2 regions of the Streptomyces sp. NPDC055506 genome follow, and region 1 is predicted to be linked to the other one. Evidence: riboswitches for the same ligand, from Rfam matches in the RefSeq annotation. Region 1 holds a riboswitch; the other holds the start of a gene.
What was found. A riboswitch is a leader RNA that binds a small molecule or an ion and turns the genes downstream of it on or off. The one in region 1 is predicted to bind glycine.
Positions count from the first base shown of each region.

Region 2: another riboswitch for glycine. It lies ahead of gcvP (aminomethyl-transferring glycine dehydrogenase); the one in region 1 lies ahead of gcvT (glycine cleavage system aminomethyltransferase GcvT).

Region 1 covers NZ_JBSHKH010000207.1:1,383-8,428, reverse strand. The annotation lists gene ACWIF2_RS38995 (ABC transporter substrate-binding protein) at 1-623, opposite strand, end outside; gene ACWIF2_RS38990 (ABC transporter permease) at 632-1,630, opposite strand; gene ACWIF2_RS38985 (enhanced serine sensitivity protein SseB C-terminal domain-containing protein) at 1,974-2,774, opposite strand; gene ACWIF2_RS38980 (enhanced serine sensitivity protein SseB) at 2,939-3,727, opposite strand; gene ACWIF2_RS38975 (AAA family ATPase) at 4,249-4,917, opposite strand; glycine riboswitch at 5,100-5,200, shown strand; glycine riboswitch at 5,202-5,327, shown strand; gene gcvT (glycine cleavage system aminomethyltransferase GcvT) at 5,366-6,487, shown strand; gene gcvH (glycine cleavage system protein GcvH) at 6,612-6,989, shown strand; gene glyA (serine hydroxymethyltransferase) at 7,004-7,046, shown strand, end outside.
Region 2 covers NZ_JBSHKH010000005.1:8,400-15,445, reverse strand. The annotation lists gene ACWIF2_RS03260 (amino acid transporter) at 1-429, shown strand, start outside; gene ACWIF2_RS03255 (TOBE domain-containing protein) at 526-945, shown strand; gene gcvP (aminomethyl-transferring glycine dehydrogenase) at 1,015-3,900, opposite strand; glycine riboswitch at 4,077-4,172, opposite strand; gene ACWIF2_RS03245 (PRC-barrel domain-containing protein) at 4,286-4,660, shown strand; partial or broken gene ACWIF2_RS03240 (DNA polymerase IV) at 4,579-6,081, opposite strand; gene ACWIF2_RS03235 (MerR family transcriptional regulator) at 6,227-6,910, opposite strand.

The DNA of each region.
Region 1 (7,046 bases):
GGCTGCTTCAGCTTGAAGACGATCGTCTGGTCGTCCGGCGTCTCGATCGACTTGATGCCCTCGGCGGACTTGTCCTTGTAGGGACCCTTGTACTTGTCACCGCCCTCCAGGTACGCCTTGAAGTACGTCGGGCCGTTGGACAGCGCCTCGGGCGCGAAGTTGGAACGCTCGATGGCGTACTTCACGTCCTTGGACGTCACCGGGGTGCCGTCCTGGAACTTCACACCCGTACGCAGCTTGTACGTCCAGGTCTTGGCGTCCGGGCTGGACTTGCCGAGGCCCTCGGCGAGGTCGGGCACGACCTCCAGGCCTTCCTTGCCCGCCGCCGGTTTGAACGTGGTGAGCGTTCTGCCGTAGAGGCGGGAGAAGTTCTGCACCCAGCCGTAGTACGTGTTGCCCGGGTCGAGGGAGTCGGGCACGTCCGAGTGCTCGTACGAGACCGTCCCGCCCTTCTTGCTCGACGCGTTGACGATCGAGTTCAGCGCGGCGTCCTTCTTGCCGTTGCCTCCCCCGTCGTTGTCGTCACCTCCGCCGCCGCACGCGGCAGCACCCAGCGACAGTGCCAGGACCGACGCAACGCCGGCGGTCACCCTTCTCGTCTTCACCTGAGGAAGCCCCCTCATTCGATGGATCACTTGCTGCGAGGGTCGAGGGCGTCACGCAGCCCGTCACCCAGCAGGTTGAAGGCCAGGACGGTGATGAAGATCGCCAGTCCGGGCACGAACATGTACTGCGGATCAGCCGTGTAGAGATCCACAGCGTTGCTGAGCATGCCGCCCCAGGAAGCCTGCGGCGGAGCGATACCGACACCGAGGAAGCTCAGTGCGGCCTCGAACAGAATGTTCGTCGGGATGATCAGCGTCGAGTAGACGAGGATCGGCGCGACGAGGTTGGGGAGCAGTTCCCGGAACAGGACGTACGGGCCGCGTGCTCCAAGGCTGGTGGCGGCCTCGATGAACTCCCGCTTGCGCAGGGTCATGGTCTGCGCGCGCACGATACGCCCGATGTACGGCCAGCTGAAGAAGCCGATCACGAAGATCAGCACGCAGATGCGCAGGGGCAGGCCGTCGAGACCGAAGAAGCCGTCCTGCACCGAGGCCGAGATCGAGATGGCGAACAGCAGCAGCGGGAACGCCAGGAAGGTGTCCATCAGCCTGCTGATGACGCTGTCGATCCAGCCGCCGTAGTACCCGGCGACGACACCGAGCACGGTGCCGATGCACACGGACAGCAGCGTGGCGCCGCCCGCGACCAGGAGGGAGACCCAGGAGCCGTCGATGATGCGGGCGAGCATGTCCCGGCCGTACTGGGGGTCCACGCCGAGGGGGTGGTCCCAACTCATGCCTCCCCAGCCGCCCTTGGGCGCGAGGAGCGCCGGGTCGATGAGGTCCTGGTTGAACTTGTTGGGATCGAGGTTGAAGATCCACTGGATCGGCTTGGAGAACACCGCCATCAGCACGAGCAGGACGACGACGACGCCTCCCGCCATCGCCACCTTGTCCCGCTTGAAGCGCATCCAGGCGATCTGGGTGAGCGAGCGCCCCTCGATCTGGCTCTTCTTGACCCCGGAGAGCACGGCCTCGGGCTGTGCTCCGGCTTCCGCCCCGGTGGTCTCGATGGGTGCGGTCACGGTGCGATTGACCCCTCTCGGGCCGGCGATCGCCGACCCCCTGGCTGCCGCTGTAGCGGTTTTGTTTGTCTCGTACACGAGACCGACCCGGCCCGTGTCTTGCGGGGAGTCTTCAACGCTTTGGCGATCTGTTGCCAGACTTGGCGGTGAAAGGATGCGTAAACGTGATGCTGTCTGCAGGGTTCCGTTATCCGGACAACGGGTAACAGCGGTCGGACGCGCTGCGTCAGGGGCATATTAGGACATCTCCGCCCCATTCACCCTTATCTACGCGCGGAGAGTTGAACGGTCGTCATGTTCGGGGGCGGTCCGGGAACGGCCTCCGTGGGGACCTGCGAACGGGTCAGTACCTGCCCTGGGCAGGGGGGTATCCGTAGCCCGAGACCGGGGCCTGGACAGGGGCGGTGGCGTGGGCCTCACGGTCGTAGAAGGGGCGTGCGCCGGCGCGCAGCCACATGGCGACCGGGTCGTGCTCGTCGGACATCGCGACGGTCGAGACAGGGAGCCCGTCCGGTACGGCGCCGAGGGACTGCTGCATCATCGCGCGCACCGAATCCACGGCCGGCGGCGAGGTGTCGTAGACGTCGAGTCCGATGGCGAGGTACGGCGCCCCGAGCGCGGGCTGCACCCAGGCGCGGCGCAGCGAGCGGACGGCCGGGGTGCGGTGGGCGTTCTGCGCGAGCAGGGCGTAGAACTGCGGGATCTCGATGGCCGGTTCGGACAGCCGCAGGGGTCCGGCCGGCTGGCGGTCCAGGCCCGTGGCGATCCGGCGCAGGTCGAGCCAGGGGATGCCGACGCCGCCGCCGGGGGCGTGCGGGTTGAGCCAGAGGCCGTAGTGGTCGGGGTACAGGGCGCGGGCCACGTCGACTCCGTCGACGACCTCGTAGCTGCGGTTCCAGCCGCTCGCCGAGAGCTCCTGGGCGGAGGTCACACAGGGGGCGTAGCCGCAGCCCTGGACCTCCATGTTTCCGTACTGGGCGTCGGGGGATCCGGCCTGGCCGTGCCACAGGAGCATCCAGATCTGGCCGCTGTGCGGGGTCGCGAGCGCGCGCAGGAGGGCCTCGTAGGCGTCATAACGCCCGGGCGTGACCTGGCGCAGCATGTGCTCGACCTGTCCGGCCGCGGCCGTGCCGCTCGCGCTCACCTTTACCGCCCCTTCGTACAACGCCTCGACCGTGACCTAGCTTAAGCCCGCCCGCCGACTCGGGACTTGCCCTCGTCCGGCGGGTGCGGGTCCGTCTGTGGCTTGTCGCGCCCACGCGGCGGAGCCGCATGGTGTCACAGCCCCGCGCCCCTCAGCGCGTCGCCCTACCGCTGGTAGAAAGGCCGGACCCGGTCCTTCATCCAGCTGCCCACCGGGTCCTCCGCGACGTCCAGGAGCACCAGGTTGACCGGCCAGGGGGCCGGGGACTTGGTGACCGCGCGGGTGAGGGCCTCCAGGGGGAGGGCGCGCAGGTCGCCTTCCCACTGGGAGAGTTCGACGCCGACGAACATCACCGGATCGGCGGTCTCGATCGCGGCGAGGCAGCGGCGGGCGGTGAGGACGACGCCGATCGCCTCGAACTCGGCGGAGGCGGCGGCGAGGAAGTCCACCGGGTCGTCCTGCCAGTCGGGCTCGAAGAGGCGGACCCGGCCGCCGCTCGCGGGGCCGTCCAGCGGGGTCCGGCCGGCCCGGCACAGGTCGGCGACGGCGGGCGGCGGGAGCGGGATGCCGACGACTCCGCCCGGGTTGATGGCCATCCCCGCGTGCGGGGGCAGACCGCGGGCGAACTCCACGGCCGGCGCGATGGTGTACGACATGTGCGAGCCGACGACCTGGCGGAACTGCTCCTCGGAGCTGAACACCGGTACGAACGCCTGGCCGTCGATCTCGATGCCGGGGAGGTCGAGCGGGCCGCTCTGCGGGCCGCCGCCGTTGGGGAGCGGGATCCACACGAAGCTCCGGCCGAGCACCTCGACGATCCGCCCGCCGGCCGAGGGGCCTGCGCCGAGGGAGGCCGAGAGCACCTCCTCCAGCTCGTTGCCGGGCCATCCGCCGTGCGGGTGTGTCTGCGTCTGCGCCGGGAAGTCCGCGGAGAAGTCCGCCGGGAAGTCCATCTGCCTACCGCCTGCCTGAAACCACTGCTGTGGCCCAAAGGCTAGCGGCTCGGGAACGGGGGACGGCCACCCCGTGAACCACGACGCGGGGCCAGGGGCGACCGGCCCGCGCTTTCGGGCTGAGCGGCCGCGGCTGCCTGCCGATGAACACAGCCCACTGACCAGCGCCGCCAGCCCATGAACACGGCCCACTGACCGGTGCCGCCTGCCCCCCGAACACGATTCACCATCCGCGGCCGTCAGCCTCATGACACAGCTGACCAACCGAGACCGCCGGCCCCGCGAACACGGCCCACCCACCAGCGCCGCCAGCCCCATGGACACGGCTGACCAACCAAGACCGCCGGCCCCACGAACACGACCCACCCACCAGCGCCGCCAGCCCCATGGACACGGCTGGCCAGCCAAGGCCGCCGGCCCCACGAACACGGCTCACCGACCACTGTCGCCGGCCCTGTGACCAGAGCCGCCGGCCGCGCGGACAGCCCTCACCGTCCGTGCCGGTTCACGGGCCCGGGCCGTCAGCCCGCGAAGGCGATGCGGTGCAGGGTGTTCGCCGCGTCGCGGTCGGCGAGGATCGCCGAGCCGCAGCCCGTGGGGAGTTCGCCGCGCTCCACCTCTCGCAGCAGGCGGGTGGTGGCCGCGCGGTGGCGCAGGAAGGCGTACCGCGAGACGCCGCGGCCGCGGTCGCGCTGGCCGGCCAGTGCCTGCTCGGGGGTGACGTCGAGCATCAGCAGATGCAGCGTGCCGCCCCGGCGGCGGGCCTCACGGGCGAGCCAGCGGCGGACCCAGGCCTGGGTACCGCAGTCGTGCACGACCACGCCCTCTCCGGTGCGCAGGGCGCGGCGCAGCCCGGCGTAGTGGGCGAGGCGGACGAGCGGGCGGTAGACCGCGTACGGCAGGGCGCGCGGCATGCGGCGGTCCCAGTGGTCGCGGGTGTCCTGGGAGTCGATGCGCCGGCCCGGCACGGTGCGCCGCATCAGCGTGGACTTGCCGCTGCCCGGCAGGCCCGTGACCACGACGAGGTCGCGGGGGCCGAACAGCAGCGCGTGCGGGCCGCGGCCGGCGCGCTCGCGCAGATCGCGGACGACCGGCACCGGCTGCGGGCCGCAGGCCGCGCGCACCGGAGCGGTCGGCTGCTCGGGCAGCGCGATGCCCGATGTCGTGGCGTACGCGGTGGTCCTGTTCACCGTGATCGTCCTCCCCTGGGGCCAGGTACGGAGTCCCATGCCCGCCGAGTGTAAAGAGAAGGTAATGCCCGATGTCTCTGGTTTTAGTCCTCTTCCTGCAACAGGCCTGCTACAGGGTGGTCCCCCTGCCACCCCGCGACGATGCGTGCAATGATGTGCGCGCCAACTGCATACCGGCCGTTTGAATCCGCGCGGGAGAGTCCCCAGCACCGTCCGACGCTGGGGCGCCGAAGGAGCAAGTCCCTCCCTTGAATCTCTCAGGCCCCGTTACCGCGCGGGCGAGGCACATCTGAAAAGCGGGCCGCACCCTTCTCCGGAGTCCGGGGAGTGGCGTGGCTCCACCCAAGGTGCAAGCCGTGTCCCGTGTGGTCATGGCGAACCTCTCAGGTTCCGATGACAGATGGGGAGGAACGACCTCGCCCGTCATGCCCTTGGAGACGACCGACGTATGAGCAGTACAGGAGAACTCCGCCACACCGCGCTCGATGCCCTGCATCGTGTCCTCGGTGCGACGATGACCGACTTCGCCGGCTGGGACATGCCCCTGCGGTACGGCTCCGAGCGTGACGAGCACAACGCGGTGCGCACGAAGGCCGGGCTGTTCGACCTCTCCCACATGGGGGAGATCACCGTCACCGGGCCGGGGGCCGCCGCCCTCCTCGACCACGCCCTGGTCGGCAACATCGGCGGGGTCAAGCCCGGCCGCGCCCGCTACACCATGATCTGCCAGGCCGACGGCGGCATCCTCGACGACCTGATCGTGTATCGGCTGGCCGACACCGAGTACATGGTCGTGGCCAACGCCTCCAACGCCCAGGTGGTTCTGGACGCCCTGGTGGAACGTTCCGCCGGCTTCGACGCCGAGGTGCGCGACGACCGGGACGCCTACGCGCTGCTCGCCGTGCAGGGCCCGGAGTCCCCGGGGATCCTGAAGTCCCTGACCGACGCCGACCTCGACGGCCTGAAGTACTACGCCGGGCTGCCCGGCACCGTCGCGGGCGTCCCGGCCCTCATCGCCCGCACCGGGTACACCGGCGAGGACGGCTTCGAGCTGTTCGTGAAGCCGGAGCACGCCGTCGAGCTGTGGCAGGCCCTGACCAAGGCGGGCGAGGGCGCCGGTCTGGTCCCGTGCGGGCTGTCCTGCCGCGACACGCTGCGCCTCGAGGCGGGCATGCCGCTGTACGGGCACGAGCTCAACACCTCCCTGACGCCCTTCGACGCCGGGCTCGGCCGGGTGGTGAAGTTCGAGAAGGAGGGCGACTTCGTGGGCCGCGAGGCCCTGACGGAGGCCGCCGCCCGCGCCGAGCAGAACCCGCCCCGCGTCCTGGTCGGCCTCGTCGCCGAGGGCCGTAGGGTCCCGCGCGCCGGGTACCCGGTCGTCACCGGCGGCGAGGTGATCGGCGAGGTCACCTCCGGCGCCCCCTCCCCCACGCTCGGCAAGCCGATCGCGATGGCGTACGTCGACCCCGCGCACGCGGCCCCCGGCACACCCGGTGTGGCCGTGGACATCCGGGGCAGTCACGAGCCGTACGAGGTCGTGGCGCTGCCGTTCTACAAGCGCCAGAAGTAGAGACTGGCCAAGCGCCAGAAGCAGACACCGGCCGCGGGCCGTCACCGCGGTCCCGGGCATCTCACCCCCGCTCACCAGCGGTCCCCTTCATCAGCACTCCCGCGCGTACAGGAGAATCCAGGCCATGAGCAACCCCAAAGAGCTGCGTTACAGCAAGGAGCACGAGTGGCTGTCGGGCGCCGAGGACGGCGTCTCGACGATCGGCATCACGGAGCACGCGGCGAACGCGCTCGGCGACGTCGTCTTCGTCCAGCTCCCGGAGGTCGGCGCCACCTTGTCCGCGGGCGAGACCTGCGGCGAGCTGGAGTCGACCAAGTCGGTGTCCGACCTCTACTCCCCCGTCTCCGGCGAGGTCACCGAGGTCAACGAGGACGTCGTGAACGACCCGTCGCTGGTGAACTCGGCCCCCTTCGAGGGCGGCTGGCTGTTCAAGGTGCGCGTCACGGACGAGCCGGGCGACCTGCTCTCCGCCGACGAGTACACCGCGTTCTCCGCCGGCTGAGGAGGCGTAGCCGTATGTCCGTCCTGAACACGTCCCTGCACGAGTTCGACCCGGCCG
Region 2 (7,046 bases), on a different contig from region 1:
ATGCGGTTCATCGCCAACGAGCCCGACCGGCGCGACATCGCGGAGTACCGGGACAAGATCGAGCAGATCCGGCAGGACAACGACGTGCCCGGGCAGGAGGACTTCGTCTTCGTCGAGGTGACGGTCACCGACCCGTCGGAGTTCGAGGCGAGCCTGACCGTCCGCGGCGAGGTGCTCCACGGCCGCTACCGCGTCCTGACCCTGGAGTCCTCCTCCGTCCCCAACGCGCTGGCAGCCCTGCTCCTGCACGCCCGAGACCTGACCGGGTGCACCCCGCACATCTACTTCGAGTGGACCGAGGGCGGACCCTTCACCAACCTCCTGCGCTTCTTCCTGTTCGGCCAGGGCGAGGTCGCCCCGGTGACACGCGAGGTCCTGCGCGAGGCGGAACGCGACCGGAAGCGGCGCCCGAGGGTCCACGTCGGCTGACGATCTGCGCCCCGGTGCACCGGTCTGGGCGACGGTCAAGGCGACGCAAACACCCGCGTACCCGGCGCAGGGGACTCACCGGGCTACCGTGCACCCATGAGCCTGAGCATCCGCAACCAGCTCCCCGGCACCGTCACCGCCGTCACGCCGGGCGAGGCCATGGCGACGGTCAGGGTCCGCCTCACCGGCGGACAGGACCTCACCGCCGCGATCACCCGCCAGGGCGCCGACGACCTCGGTCTCACCCCGGGCACCGCCGTACGCGCCCTGGTGAAGTCGACGGAGGTCGCGCTGGCCACCGCCCCCGTCGCGGGCCTGTCCATCCGCAACCGGCTCCCCGGTACGGTCACGGGCATCGCGGCCGGCGACGCGATGGCCTCCGTCCGGATCACCGTCGAGGGCGGCGAACTGACGGCGGCGATCACTAGGGACGCCGCGGACGATCTCCACCTGTCGGCCGGAACCCCCGTCATCGCCCTGATCAAGTCGACCGAGGTGTCACTCGCGGTCGCATGACGGAGAGAGCCTCCGCACGACGGAGGGGCCCCGCATCAGCGGAGCCCCTCCCTCTGACCGGTCGGTCGATCAGTCCTCGTACGCGTCCAGCGGCGGGCAGGAGCACACCAGGTTCCGGTCGCCGAAGGCCTGGTCGATGCGGCGCACCGGCGGCCAGTACTTGTCGGAGGCCGTGACCCCGGCCGGGAAGACCGCGTCCTCACGGCTGTAGGCGTGCTCCCACTCCCCCGCGAGCGCGCCGGCGGTGTGCGGGGCGCCCCGCAGCGGGTTGTCGTCGGCAGGCCATGCGCCTGAGCCGACCTTCTCGATCTCCGCGCGGATGGCGATCATCGCCTCGCAGAACCGGTCCAGCTCGGCCAGGTCCTCCGACTCGGTCGGCTCGATCATCAGCGTCCCGGCCACCGGGAACGACATCGTCGGCGCGTGGAAGCCGTAGTCGATCAGCCGCTTGGCGACGTCGTCGACGCTCACGCCGGTCGCCTTGTTCAGCGGCCGCAGGTCGATGATGCACTCGTGCGCGACGAGCCCGCCGGGGCCGGTGTAGAGCACCGGGTAGTGCGGCTCGAGGCGCTTGGCGATGTAGTTGGCGCTGAGCACGGCCACCTGCGTGGCCCGCTTCAGCCCCTCGCCGCCCATCAGCCGGACGTACGCCCAGGAGATCGGCAGGATGCCGGCCGAGCCCCACGGCGCCGCGGAGATGGGGCCGACCCCGGTCTCCGGGCCCGCCTCGGGCTGCAGCGGATGGTTCGGCAGATACGGCGCGAGGTGCTCACGCACCGCCACCGGGCCCACGCCGGGCCCGCCGCCGCCGTGCGGGATGCAGAAGGTCTTGTGCAGGTTCAGGTGCGAGACGTCCCCGCCGAAGTGCCCCGGCTTGGCGAGCCCCACGAGCGCGTTGAGGTTGGCCCCGTCGACGTAGACCTGCCCGCCCGCCTCGTGCACCTGCGCGCAGATCTCGGAGACGTGCTCCTCGAACACTCCGTGCGTGGACGGGTAGGTGATCATCAGCACGGCCAGCTCGTCACGGTGCTGCTCGATCTTCGCCCGCAGGTCCTCGACGTCGATCTCGCCGTCCTCCGCGGTCTTCACGACGACGACCTTCATGCCCGCCATCACCGCGCTCGCGGCGTTGGTGCCGTGCGCGGACGACGGGATCAGGCACACGGTGCGCTGCGCTTCCCCGTTGGCCCGGTGGTACCCGCGTACGGCGAGCAGACCGGCCAGCTCGCCCTGCGAGCCGGCGTTCGGCTGGAGGGACACCTTGTCGTACCCGGTGACCTCGGCAAGACGTTCCTCAAGCTCGTGGATGAGCGTGAGGTAGCCCTCGGCCTGCGCCGCGGGGGCGAACGGGTGCAGCTGCCCGAACTCGGGCCAGGTGACCGGCTCCATCTCCGTGGTCGCGTTGAGCTTCATGGTGCAGGAGCCCAGCGGGATCATGCCGCGGTCGAGCGCGTAGTCACGGTCGGCCAGCCGGCGCAGATAGCGCAGCATGGCGGTCTCGGAGCGGTACTGGTGGAAGACCGGGTGCGTCATGTACTCGTCGGACCGCAGCAGGGCGCCCGGAAGCCCGTCCTCCGTTGCGGCGTCCAGCGCCTCGACGACACCCTCGACCCCGAACGCGGCCCATACGGCACGCAGCTGGGCCCGCGTCGTGGTCTCGTCGCAGGAGATCGAGACCAGGTCGGCGTCGACGAGACGCAGGTTGACCCCGTTCCGCTCCGCGGCGGTCACGACCTCTGCGGCCCGGCCCTCGACACGCACGGTCAGGGTGTCGAAGTAGGCGCCGTGCACGACCTCGACACCGCCGTTCGCGAGCCCGGCGGCGAGGACCGTGGCGTACCGGTGGGTGCGCCGCGCGATGCTCCTGAGGCCCTCGGGCCCGTGGTACACGGCGTACATGCCGGCCATCACGGCGAGCAGCACCTGGGCGGTACAGATGTTGCTGGTGGCCTTCTCACGACGGATGTGCTGCTCACGCGTCTGCAGCGCCAGCCGGTAGGCCTTGTTCCCGTCGGCGTCCACGGACACGCCGACGAGCCGCCCGGGCAGGCTGCGCGCCATCTTCTCCCCGACGGCCATGTAACCGGCGTGCGGTCCGCCGAAGCCCATCGGCACACCGAACCGCTGTGTCGTCCCGACCGCGATGTCCGCGCCGAGCTCCCCGGGCGACTTCAGCAGGGCCAGCGCGAGCAGATCGGCGGCGACGGTGACGAGCGCCCCGAGCTCGTGCGCCTGGTCGATGACCGGCTTGATGTCCCGTACGGCTCCGGAGGCGCCCGGGTACTGGATCAGCACGCCGTTGATCTCGCGCTCGGCGATCTCGGCGGGGATGCCGGCACTGAGATCGGCGACGACGACCTCGACTCCGGTCGGCTCGGCCCGGGTCTCGATCACGGCGATGGTCTGCGGCAGCGCGTCCGCGTCGACCAGGAACAGGCCCTTCTTGTTCTTGCCCAGCCGCCGCGACAGGGCCATGGCCTCGGCCGCAGCGGTGCCCTCGTCGAGCAGGGAGGCGCCGGAGGTCGGCAGTCCGGTCAGGTCGGCGACCATGGTCTGGAAGTTGAGCAGCGCCTCGAGCCGGCCCTGCGAGATCTCCGGCTGGTAGGGCGTGTAAGCCGTGTACCAGGACGGGTTCTCCATGACGTTGCGCATGACCACCGGCGGCGTGAACGTGCCGTAGTAGCCGAGCCCGATCATGGAGCCGAGGACCTGGTTGCGGTCGGCGAGGGAGCGCAGCTCGGCGATCACCTCGGCCTCGCTGCGGGCGCCCGGCAGGTCCAGTGCCTCGGCGCTCTTGATCACGGCCGGGACGGCGGCGGCCGTCAGCTCGTCCAGCGAGCCGTAGCCGACGTGCGCGAGCATCTTGGCGCACGCCTCGTGGTCGGGGCCGATGTGGCGCTGCTCGAAGGGGACTGCCTCTTCGAGCTCGGAGAGCGGAATGCGATGGGCGGTCATATGCGGAGGCCTCCTGGTCTGACACGACCTTCGAGGGGCACCACGGCACGGGTACCCGGACGGCCTCCCCCTCTGTCATGTCAACCTGAGAGCTTCACCGGATCGCCCGAAGGCCTCCGGCTTTCACCGTCGGTGAGAGCGGAAGCCGTGACATCCGCCCTGCTTTCCAGAGTGACCTCGTCCGTGCGGTACGTGAGCCTGAGAGATTCCGGGGAGGATTTGCTCCTTCGGCGCCTCCGATGGTGTCTGGAGGACTCTCCCGCACGGGGTCAGCAGCCGTTGTCAGCCTACCAGCGCGTCCCACGCACGAACCTTCGAGTGGCCGCCTCCTCGATTGTGCCGTTTTGTAGTGGTTACGGATGAGTTGCGACCATGTGGAGGGCCCGTGCGAACCGATATCGATCCGCGCAACCTGATCGGCCGCAAGGCGTTCGACCGCAACGGGACCAGGATCGGCACGATCGACGAGGTGTACCTCGACGACGCCACCGGCGTGCCGGAGTGGGCGGCCATACGGACCGGCCTGTTCAGCCGGGACGCCTTCGTCCCCCTCGAGCCCAGCGAACTGATCGACGGCGCCCTCCACGTGCCCTTCGACCGCGCCCTCATCAAGGACGCCCCCGACTTCGGTGTGGGCCGTCACCTCTCCCCGGAGCAGGAACTGCAGCTCTACCACCACTACGGCCTCGACGTCGCCGCCCCTCCCCCGCTCCAGGACCACGACTTCGGCAAACTGGCAGGCACCGACGAGACGGCCTGAAGCCCCTGGCGAGCCGCCTAAGGGGCGGCGGAGCGCAGCCCCACACCCCCGGAGTCACCATCCGGCCCATCGCCCCCCTCCGGCTCTCGTAACACCAGAGGCAACGGATCCGCCGGCTCCAGCTCCGGATCGTCGACCCGGAAGGTCCGCACCCGCCCGGGCTCCGAGTCGGGCGTCTCGAACCGCACGGTGACCCGCCCCAGGCCGCTGCCCTGCACCCACCCGTGCCCGAACCCGGCGTGCCGCACATCGTGCCCGGCGGGCCAACGCCGCTCGGCCGGCGCGGGCTGCTCCTCGACCGGCCCCGCGGCGTGCTCCTCGACCGGGCCCTCCGCGACCGCCCGCTGACCGGCCGCCTGCGCGAACAGGTCCTCCTGTGTGTAGTCGGCGAGCCCGCTCACGCCCACCCCGAGCAGCCGCACACCGCCCGTCGTGTCGACCGAGTCCAACAGTCTGGCCGCCGCCTCACGGATCACCCCGGGATCGTCCGTCGGCCCCCGCAGCGTCTCGGAACGGGTGCGCGTCGAGAAGTCGTACCGCCGCACCTTCAGCACGATGGTCCGCCCGGACAGCCCGGCCTCGCGCAGCCGCCGCACACAGCGGTCGGCGAGCCGCCGCACCTCCAGCCCGACCCGCAGCCGGTCGTGGATGTCCACGTCGTAGGTGTCCTCGACCGACACCGACTTCGCCTCCCGCTCCGCCACCACGGGCCGGTCGTCCCGCGCCAGGGCCATGGCGTAGAGCCCGTGCCCGTGCGCCTTCCCCAGCAGCCGGACCAGCTCGTCCTCACCCGCCTCGGCGATCTCCTCGACCGTGGTGATCCCGGCCCGCCGAAGATGGTCGCCCGTGGCCGGCCCGACCCCCGGCAGGGTCCGCACCGACATCGGCCCCAGCATGGCCCGCTCCGTCCCCGGCTCGATCAACACCAGCCCGTCGGGCTTGGCCTGCTCCGAGGCGATCTTCGCGAGCATCTTGGACGCGGCCAGCCCCACCGACCCCGTGAGTCCCGTGACGGCCCGGATGTCCGCACGCAGTTTCACCCCGGCCAGCCGCGCCGACCGCTCGTCCCAGGCCGCCCCACCGGCCTCCAGGTCCACGAACGCCTCGTCCAGGCTCAACGGCTCCACCAGCGGTGAAAGGGCCCGCAGCAGCTCCATCACCCGCTCGCTGATCGCCCGGTAGAACCCGAAGCGCGGCACGAGATACGCGGCGTTGGGCGCGAGCCGCCGGGCCTGCGCCATGGGCAGCGCCGAGTGCACCCCGAAGACCCGGGCCTCGTACGACGCGGTCGCGACCACACCCCGCGGCCCGAGTCCGCCCACGACCACGGCCTTCCCGCGCAGGCTCGGCTTGGACGCCTGCTCGACCGAGGCGAAGAAGGCATCCATGTCGAGATGCAGGATCGTGGGCGCGGTTCTCACAACTCCGATGCTGCCCTACGCCACTGACAACGCACCGACGACGCCGTGCCGAACCGCCCCGACCAATCCGGCAGACACCGCTTGCGGCCCGGCACGGAAACGTCCCGCCTACTTCCGCGGCACGCACACCGCACCGCCCAGCGGGTCAGACGGCCCGGTTCCGCCGCCGCGCCAGCTCGTCCGCCGGATTGGGCCCGACCAGGGTCTCGCCGGTGTCGATCCGCTCCCCGTGCAGCTGGGACAGCGCGCTCTCGACGTCCCGCCACACGACACCCACGGCGATCCCGAAGACGCCCTGCCCCCCTTGGAGCAGAGCGTGGACCTCGTCCGGCGAGGTGCACTCGTAGACCGTCGCACCGTCACTCATCAGCGTCATCCGCTCCAGGTCGCGGAAACCGCGTTCCCTGAGGTGCTGGACCGCCGTGCGGATGTTCTGCAGCGACACCCCGGTGTCGAGGAACCGCTTGACGATCTTCAGGACGACGACGTCCCGGAAGCTGTACAACCGCTGTGTCCCGGACCCGTAGGCGGGGCGCACACTCGGCTCGACGAGACCGGTGCGGGCCCAGTAGTCCAGCTGCCGGTAGGTGATACCGGCGGCCGCGCAGGCCGTGGGGCCGCGATAGCCGATCTGCTCGGACGCCATGGACGTCGTCCCTCCGCTGCTCGGCACCGCCGACGGTCGCTGCGGAGCGTGCTCGGCCGCACCGTCGGGCTGGGGATACCCCCCGCCCGAAAGGAGCCGAGAGCCGGGGGGAGCGTACGGACCACTCACCCTGAGACTGCGCTCGGGGCCGCCCCCAGCCGTACCGTCGCCGCTGCTTCTCACGCCGACCTCCGTCCTTGACCTGCCTTCTCGACGGTAGGCAGTCACCCGGGGTGCGTCAACGATCGCCACACTCGCCACGCCGAGTGATAATCACCCTAAGAGTGGTTTCCCGTGCCCCACCGCGGGGAAAGGCTAG